One region of the Streptomyces nodosus genome, then DNA from elsewhere that is predicted to be linked to it. Evidence: riboswitches for the same ligand, from Rfam matches in the RefSeq annotation. Region 1 holds a riboswitch; the other holds the start of a gene.
What was found. Region 1 has a riboswitch for glycine ahead of gcvT (glycine cleavage system aminomethyltransferase GcvT). Riboswitches for the same ligand answer to the same signal wherever they lie in the genome.

Region 2: linked by a shared signal. The riboswitch ahead of gcvP (aminomethyl-transferring glycine dehydrogenase) and the one ahead of gcvT (glycine cleavage system aminomethyltransferase GcvT) in region 1 are both predicted to bind glycine.

What each region holds. Positions count from the first base shown of each region.
Region 1 covers NZ_CP023747.1:5,196,207-5,200,412, reverse strand. The annotation lists gene CP978_RS23525 (enhanced serine sensitivity protein SseB) at 1-734, opposite strand, end outside; gene CP978_RS23520 (AAA family ATPase) at 739-1,476, opposite strand; glycine riboswitch at 1,660-1,760, shown strand; glycine riboswitch at 1,761-1,872, shown strand; gene gcvT (glycine cleavage system aminomethyltransferase GcvT) at 1,942-3,060, shown strand; gene gcvH (glycine cleavage system protein GcvH) at 3,171-3,548, shown strand; gene glyA (serine hydroxymethyltransferase) at 3,565-4,206, shown strand, end outside.
Region 2 covers NZ_CP023747.1:1,433,781-1,437,986, reverse strand. The annotation lists gene CP978_RS06525 (MerR family transcriptional regulator) at 1-426, shown strand, start outside; gene CP978_RS06520 (DNA polymerase IV) at 482-1,933, shown strand; gene CP978_RS06515 (PRC-barrel domain-containing protein) at 1,855-2,226, opposite strand; glycine riboswitch at 2,363-2,458, shown strand; gene gcvP (aminomethyl-transferring glycine dehydrogenase) at 2,636-4,206, shown strand, end outside.

The DNA of each region.
Region 1 (4,206 bases):
TCCTGGGCCACATCCATGAAGACCATGTTCACGGGTGTCGCGGTGGGCACCGTGCCGAGCGCCCGGCCGAGCGCCTCCAGCGGGATCGTGCGCGTGTCCGCCTCCCAGGAGGAGAGTTCGACGCCGATGAACATCACCGGGTCGGCGGTCTCGATCGCGGCCAGGCAGCGGCGCGCGGTGAGCACCAGACCGGTCGCCTCGAACTCGGCGGAGGCGGCGGCGAGAAGGTCCACCGGATCGTCCTGCCAGTCGGGCTCGAAGAGCCGGACACGGCCCCCGGTGACGGGCCCGCCCAGCGGGGTGTTCCCGCCGCGGCACAGTTCGGCCACCACCTCCGGCGGCAGCGGGGCGCCGACCACCCCGTCCGGGTTGAGCGCCAGGCCGACCTGCGGGGGCAGCCCGCGCGCGAACTCGACGGCGGGCGCGATCGTGAACGACATATGGGTGCCGACGACTTGGCGGAACTGCTCCTCCGAGCTGAACACCGGCACGTACGCCTGGCCCGCCAGCTCCATCGTGGGCAGGTCGAGGGACTCGCTGTGCGGGCCGCCGCCGTTGGGCAACGGCACCCACAGGAAGCTCCGGGCGAGGACCTCGACGATGCGGGCGCCGGACGAGGGGACGCCGAGTGAGGCGGAGAGCACCTCCTCCAGTTCGTTGCCCGGCCATCCGCCGTGCGGATGGGGGTGCGCCTGTGGGGGAATGCCCGCGGGAAGGTCCGCCTGGAAGTCCATCTGCCTACCGCCTGCTCAGAACCGCTGTTGTGGCTGAAAAGGCTAGCGGGTGGCCGGGCGAGGTGGCTCGGTCCGCGAAGTCGATCCCGCGCAGGACGTCCGCCGCGTCCCGGTCGAGCACCACCACCGAGCCGCAGCCGTGGGGCGGACGGCCTTCCTCCACCGAGCGCAGCAGACGGCGGGTGGCCCGGCGGTGCCTGAGGAACGCGCGCCGTGAGACGCCCCGGCCGCGCGCCCGCTGTCCCGCCAGGGCCGTGTCCGGGGTGACGTCGAGCAGCAGCAGATGGAGGGTGCCGCCGCGGCGCCGGGCCTCCCTGGCCAGCCAGTTGCGCACCCAGCTCTGGGTGCCGCAGTCGTGCACGACGGCCCCGGTGCCCGCGCGCAGCGCCCGGCGCAGGGCGGTGTAGTGGGTGAGCCGGACCAGCGGGCGGTAGAGCGCGTAGGGGAGGAAGCGGGCCAGGTGCCCGTCCCAGCGCTCCCGGGTGTCCTGGGAGTCGACCCGTAAGCCCCGCACGGCGCGCCGCATCAGGGTGGACTTGCCGCCGCCGGGCAGACCGGCGACGACGACCAGATCGCCGGCCCCGAAGGTGAGCCGGTGCGGACCGCGGCCGGCGCTCCCGCGCAGATCGCGGATCCCGCCGGGCCCCGCCGGCCCGCGCTCCCGCCGGGTCCCCGTCCCGGGCCGTGCGGGCGCCGTGACGTCCGGCGCCGTGGCGTACACCGTGGTCCTGTTCACCGTCATGCCCTCCCTGGCAGCGCGCTCCCGAAGGCAGGGATACCCGCCTCCGCCGAATGCAAAGAAAAGGTAATGCGCCAGGTTCACGTTCCGGTGCGGGAAACGCCACAGCCCGGTGACGGACATGGGCCCTGCCACGGGGCGGGTGTGGCGTGCAATGATGTCCGCGCCAACTGCATACCGGCCGCTTGAATCCGCGCGGGAGAGTTCCGGGTACGCATCTGCGTCCGGGCGCCGAAGGAGCAAGTCCCTCCCTTGAATCTCTCAGGCCCCTATACCGCGCGGGCGAGGCACATCTGAAAAGCGGGCCGCTTCCGGTGGCTCCACCCAAGGTGCAAGCCGTGACGACCGCCGCGCGGAGTCATGGCGAACCTCTCAGGTTCCGATGACAGATGGGGAGGAACGACCTCGCCCTCCCCACGCTCGGCGTCCGCTCGCGCGGGGGACCCCATCGCCCTGGGAGCACAACCGATGAGCAGTAGCCCCCTGCGCCGTACCGCGCTCGATGCCCTGCATCGTTCGCTCGGCGCCACGATGACCGACTTCGCCGGCTGGGACATGCCCCTGCGGTACGGTTCCGAGCGCGACGAGCACCTCGCCGTCCGCACCAAGGCGGGTCTCTTCGACCTCTCGCACATGGGCGAGATCACGGTGACCGGACCCGAGGCGAACCGGCTCCTGGACCACGCCCTGGTCGGCAACATCTCCTCCGTCGGCGTGGGCCGCGCCCGCTACACCATGATCTGCCGCGAGGACGGCGGCATCCTCGACGACCTCATCGTGTACCGGCTCGGGGAGCGGGAGTACCTGGTCGTCGCCAACGCCTCCAACGCCCAGGTCGTGCTGGACGCCCTGGTGGAGCGGGCCACGGGCTTCGACGCCGAGGTGCGGGACGACCGGGACGCCTATGCGCTGATCGCGATCCAGGGCCCGGAGTCCGCCGGCGTCCTCGGCTCGCTGACCGACGCCGATCTGGACGGCCTGAAGTACTACGCGGGCCTGTCCGCCACGGTCGCCGGGGTCCCGGTGCTCCTCGCGCGCACCGGCTACACCGGTGAGGACGGCTTCGAGCTGTTCGCCGCCCCCGAGCACGCCGAGGGCCTGTGGCGGGCGCTGACCGAGGCGGGCGCCCCGGTGGGTCTGGTGCCCTGCGGCCTCTCCTGCCGGGACACGCTGCGCCTGGAGGCGGGGATGCCGCTGTACGGGCATGAGCTCGGCACCTCCCTGACCCCCTTCGACGCCGGTCTCGGCCGGGTCGTGAAGTTCGAGAAGGAGGGCGACTTCGTCGGCCGCGCCGCGCTGGTCGAGGCCGCCGAGCGCGCCGAGAAGAACCCGCCGCGCGTCCTGGTGGGCCTGGTCGCCGAGGGCCGTCGCGTCCCGCGCGCCGGATACCCGGTGGTCTTCGGTGGCGAGGTGATCGGCGAGGTCACCTCCGGTGCCCCCTCCCCCACGCTGGGCCGGCCGATCGCGATGGCGTACGTGGACGCCCCGCACTCCGTCCCGGGCACGCCCGGCGTCGGGGTCGACATCCGTGGCAAGCACGAGCCCTACGAGGTCGTGGCGCTGCCGTTCTACAAGCGCCAGAAGTAGCAGCCACCGGGCGCGAGCCGGGGCGTGCCCCCGGGCATGTCCCGTCCGCTCGTGAGCGCCCCGGCGGTCCCCCTTTCACCTCCACTCCCCGCGTACAGGAGAATTCAGACATGAGCAACCCCCAGCAGCTGCGCTACAGCAAGGAGCACGAGTGGCTGTCGGACGCCGAGGACGGCGTCTCGACGGTCGGCATCACGGAGCACGCGTCCAACGCGCTCGGCGATGTCGTCTTCGTACAGCTCCCGGAGGTCGGTGACACGGTGACCGCGGGCGAGACCTGCGGCGAGCTGGAGTCGACCAAGTCGGTGAGCGATCTGTACTCCCCGGTCACCGGTGAGATCACCGAGGTCAACGAGGCCGTGGTGGACGACCCGTCGCTGGTGAACACCGCGCCCTTCGAGGGCGGCTGGCTGTTCAAGGTGCGGGTCACCCAGGAGCAGGACGACCTGCTCTCCGCCGACGAGTACGCCGCCCACATCGCCGGCTGAGGAGTCGTAGCAGCACATGTCGCTTCTGAACACACCTCTGCATGAGCTCGACCCGGACGTGGCCGCCGCGGTCGACGCCGAGCTGCACCGTCAGCAGTCCACCCTCGAGATGATCGCCTCGGAGAACTTCGCCCCGGCCGCGGTCATGGAGGCCCAGGGCTCCGTCCTCACCAACAAGTACGCCGAGGGCTACCCGGGCCGCCGCTACTACGGCGGCTGTGAGCACGTCGACGTGGTCGAGCAGATCGCCATCGACCGCGTCAAGGAGCTCTTCGGCGCCGAGCACGCCAATGTGCAGCCGCACTCGGGCGCGCAGGCCAACGCGGCCGCGATGTTCGCGCTGCTCAAGCCCGGCGACACGATCATGGGTCTGGACCTCGCCCACGGCGGGCACCTGACCCACGGCATGAAGATCAACTTCTCCGGCAAGCTCTACGACGTGGTCGCCTACCACGTCGGTGCCGACGGTGTCGTCGACATGGACGAGGTGGAGCGCCTTGCCAAGGAGTCCCGGCCGAAGCTGATCGTGGCGGGCTGGTCGGCCTACCCGAGGCAGCTGGACTTCGCCGCATTCCGCCGGATCGCGGACGAGGTCGGCGCCTATCTGATGGTCGACATGGCGCACTTCGCCGGCCTGGTGGCGGCGGGGCTGCACCCG
Region 2 (4,206 bases), 3.8 Mb from region 1:
TACTGGGCCCGCACGGGTCTCGTCGAGCCGAGCGTGCGCCCCGCCCATGGGTCGGGCACACAGCGGCTGTACAGCTTCCGTGATGTTGTCGTTCTGAAGATCGTCAAACGGTTCCTCGACACCGGTGTGTCGCTGCAGAACATCCGCAGCGCCGTCCAGCACCTCAGGGAGCGCGGTTTCCGCGACCTGGAGCGGATGACGCTGATGAGCGACGGCGCCACGGTGTACGAGTGCACCTCCTCGGACGAGGTGCACGCCCTGCTCCAGGGCGGGCAGGGCATCTTCGGCATCGCGGTGGGCGTCGTCTGGCGGGACGTGGAGAGCGCGCTGTCCCAGCTGCACGGCGAGCGCGTCGACACGGGGGAGACCATCGTCGGCCACAATCCGGCGGACGAACTGGCACGGCGGCGCAACCGGGCCGTCTGAGGCGCGCCTCCGGCGAGCGAGCCCGTTGTCAGTGGCGTAGGGCAGCATCGGAGATGTGAGAACCGCGCCCACCGTCCTGCATCTCGACATGGATGCCTTCTACGCCTCGGCGGAGCAGGCGTCCAAGCCGAGTCTGCGCGGGAAGGCGGTCGTGGTGGGCGGGCTCGGCCCGCGCGGAGTGGTCGCCACCGCCTCCTACGAGGCACGGGCCCTCGGGGTGCACTCGGCGATGCCCATGGCCCAGGCACGCCGGCTCGCCCCGAACGCCGCGTATCTGGTGCCGCGTTTCGGTCTCTACCGGGCGATCAGCGAGCAGGTGATGGGGCTGCTGCGGGACCTGTCGCCGCTGGTGGAGCCGCTGAGCCTGGACGAGGCGTTCGTGGATCTGGAGGCCGGGGGAGCGGCCTGGGACGAGGAGTCGGCGCGGCGGACCGGGACGAGGCTGCGCGCGGACATCCGGACCGGCACCGGTCTCACGGGCTCGGTCGGGCTCGCCGTCTCCAAGATGCTCGCGAAGATCGCCTCCGAGCAGGCCAAGCCGGACGGACTGGTGCTGATACGGCCGGGCACCGAGCGCGCGCTGCTCGGCCCGATGTCGGTGCGGACCCTGCCGGGGGTGGGCCCGGCCACCGGGGACCATCTGCGGCGCGCCGGGATCACCACCGTCGAGGAGATCGCCGACGCGGGCGAGGACGAACTCGTCCGGCTGCTCGGCAAGGCCCATGGGCACGCGCTGTACGCGATGGCGCTGGCGCAGGACGAGCGGCCGGTGGTGGCCGAGCGGGAGACCAAGTCGGTCTCGGTCGAGGACACCTACGACATCGACATCCACGACCGGGTCCGGGTCGGTCTGGAGGTGCAGCGGCTCGCCGACCGCTGTGTGCGCAGGCTGCGCGAGGCCGGCCTGTCGGGGCGGACCATCGTGCTCAAGGTGCGCAGATACGACTTCTCCACCCTGACCCGCTCCGAGACCCTGCGCGGGCCCACGGACGACCCCGCGGTGGTGCGGGAGGCGGCCGCACGGCTCCTTGACTCCGTGGACACCACCGGCGGGGTACGGCTGCTCGGCGTCGGCGTCAGCGGTCTCGCCGACTACACCCAGGAGGACCTCTTCGCCCAGGCGCACCTGGCCGCGGGGGAGACCGGACCGGCCGAGCAGCCGGAGACGGACGAGACGCCCCCGCCCGCGGATGAGCAGCGGGAACCGTCGTCCGAGCACCTCTGGCGTTCGGGCCATGACGTCCGGCACGCCGAGTACGGGCACGGATGGGTGCAGGGCAGCGGCCTCGGCCGGGTCACCGTACGGTTCGAGACGCCCCACTCGGGGCCGGGACGCGTCCGTACCTTCCGCACCGACGACCCCCTGCTGGAGCCGGCGGATCCGCTGCCCCTGGTGCTCAGGGGGCCCGACCGGCCTACTACCGGGCCTCAGGCCCCGTCGGACCCCGCGAGACGGCCGAAGTCGCGGTCCGGCGGCGGAGGCGGCGCCGCCACGTCAAGCCCGTAGTGGTGGTAGAGCTGGAGCTCCTGCTCGGGTGAGAGATGACGACCGACGCCGAAGTCGGGGGCGTCCTTGATGAGGGCCCGTTCGAAGGGGACCCAGAGCGCGCCCTCCACCAGCTCGCTGGGCTCCAGCGGGACGAAGGCGTCCCTGCTGAACAGGCCGGTCCGGATGGCCGCCCACTCGGCCACACCGGTCGCGTCGTCGAGGTAGACCTCGTCTATCGTGCCGATCTTGTTCCCGTTGCGGTCGAACGCCTTGCGGCCTATCAGGTTGCGCGGGTCGATCTCGGTCTTCACGGGCCCTCCAGCCTGTTCCTCACCCATCCGTCACCACTGCAGAAGTGCGTATCAAGCACTACAAAAGTGCACATCGGGCCAGGCGGCCACTCGAAAACCCCTGGTTGTCGCCGCTGGTAGTCTGGCAAGCGGCTGTTGACCCCGTGCGGGAGAGTCCTCCGGAACGGTCCGGAGGCGCCGAAGGAGCAAACCCTCCCCGGAATCTCTCAGGCTCACGTACCGCACGGACGAGGTCACTCTGGAAAGCAGGGCGGGTCTCGACGGACTCCGCCCTCACCGACGGTGAAAACCGGAGCGCCCTCGGGCGGACCGGTGAAGCTCTCAGGTTGAGATGACAGAGGGGGAGGCCGTCCGGGTACCCGCGCCGTGGTGCCCCTCGCAGGTCGCGTCAGACCAGGAGGCCTCCGCAATGACCGCCCATCGCATTCCGCTCTCCGAGCTCGAACGGGGCACACCTTTCGAGCAGCGCCATATCGGGCCGGACCAGGAGGCGCGGGCCAAGATGCTCGCGCAGGTCGGCTACGGCTCGCTCGACGAGCTCACGGCCGCAGCCGTCCCCGATGTGATCAAGAACGCCGACGCGCTGGACCTGCCCGGTGCGCGCACCGAGCCCGAGGTGCTCGCCGAGCTGCGTTCGCTCGCCGGCCGCAACCAGGTCGTGGACTCCATGATCGGTCTCGGCTACCACGGCACCTTCACGCCGCCGGTGATCCTGCGGAACGTGCTGGAGAACCCGGCCTGGTACACCGCGTACACGCCCTACCAGCCGGAGATCTCCCAGGGTCGTCTGGAGGCCCTGCTCAACTTCCAGACCATGGTCGCCGACCTCACCGGCCTGCCGACCTCCGGCGCGTCCCTGCTCGACGAGGGCACGGCCGCCGCCGAGGCGATGGCGCTGTCCCGGCGCATGGGCAAGAACAAGAAGGGCCTCTTCCTGGTCGATGCGGACGCGCTGCCGCAGACCGTCGCCGTGATCCGGACCCGTGCCGAACCCACGGGCGTCGAGGTGGTCGTCGCCGACCTCGCCGAGGGCATCCCCGCCGGGATCGCCGAGCGCGAGATCAACGGTGTGCTCATCCAGTACCCGGGCGCCTCCGGTGCCGTGCGGGACATCAAGCCGGTCATCGAGCAGGCGCACGGGCTGGGCGCGGTGGTCACCGTCGCCGCCGACCTGCTGGCGCTGACCCTGCTGGCCTCGCCCGGTGGGCTGGGCGCCGATATCGCGATCGGTACGACGCAGCGCTTCGGCGTGCCGATGGGCTTCGGCGGCCCGCATGCCGGCTACATGGCGGTGCACGAGAAGTTCGCCCGCAGCCTGCCCGGCCGGCTGGTGGGCGTCTCGGTGGACGCGGACGGCCACAAGGCCTACCGGCTCGCCCTGCAGACGCGGGAGCAGCACATCCGCCGCGAGAAGGCCACCAGCAACATCTGCACCGCCCAGGTGCTGCTCGCCGTGATGGCCGGTATGTACGCCGTCCACCACGGCCCGGAGGGGCTGCGGACCATTGCGCGGCGCACCCACCGCTATGCCGCGGTCCTCGCCGCCGGTCTCACCGCGGGCGGGGTCGAGGTCGTCCACGGCGCCTACTTCGACACCCTCACCGCGCGGGTGCCCGGGCGGGCCGCCGAGGTGGTCGCCGCCGCCCTCGAGCGGGGCGTCAATCTGCGTCCGGTCGACGCCGACCAGGTCTCGATCGCCTGCGACGAGACGACCGGGCGGGCCCAGCTGGATGCCGTATGGGCCGCGTTCGGCGTCGAGGGCGAGGTCGAGGCGCTGGACGCGAGCACCGAGGACGCGCTCCCGCAGTCGCTGCTGCGCACCGGTGACTACCTCACGCACCCCGTCTTCCACCAGCACCGCTCCGAGACCGCGATGCTGCGCTATCTGCGCCGGCTGTCCGACCGGGACTACGCCCTCGACCGCGGAATGATCCCGCTGGGCTCCTGCACCATGAAGCTCAACGCGACCACGGAGATGGA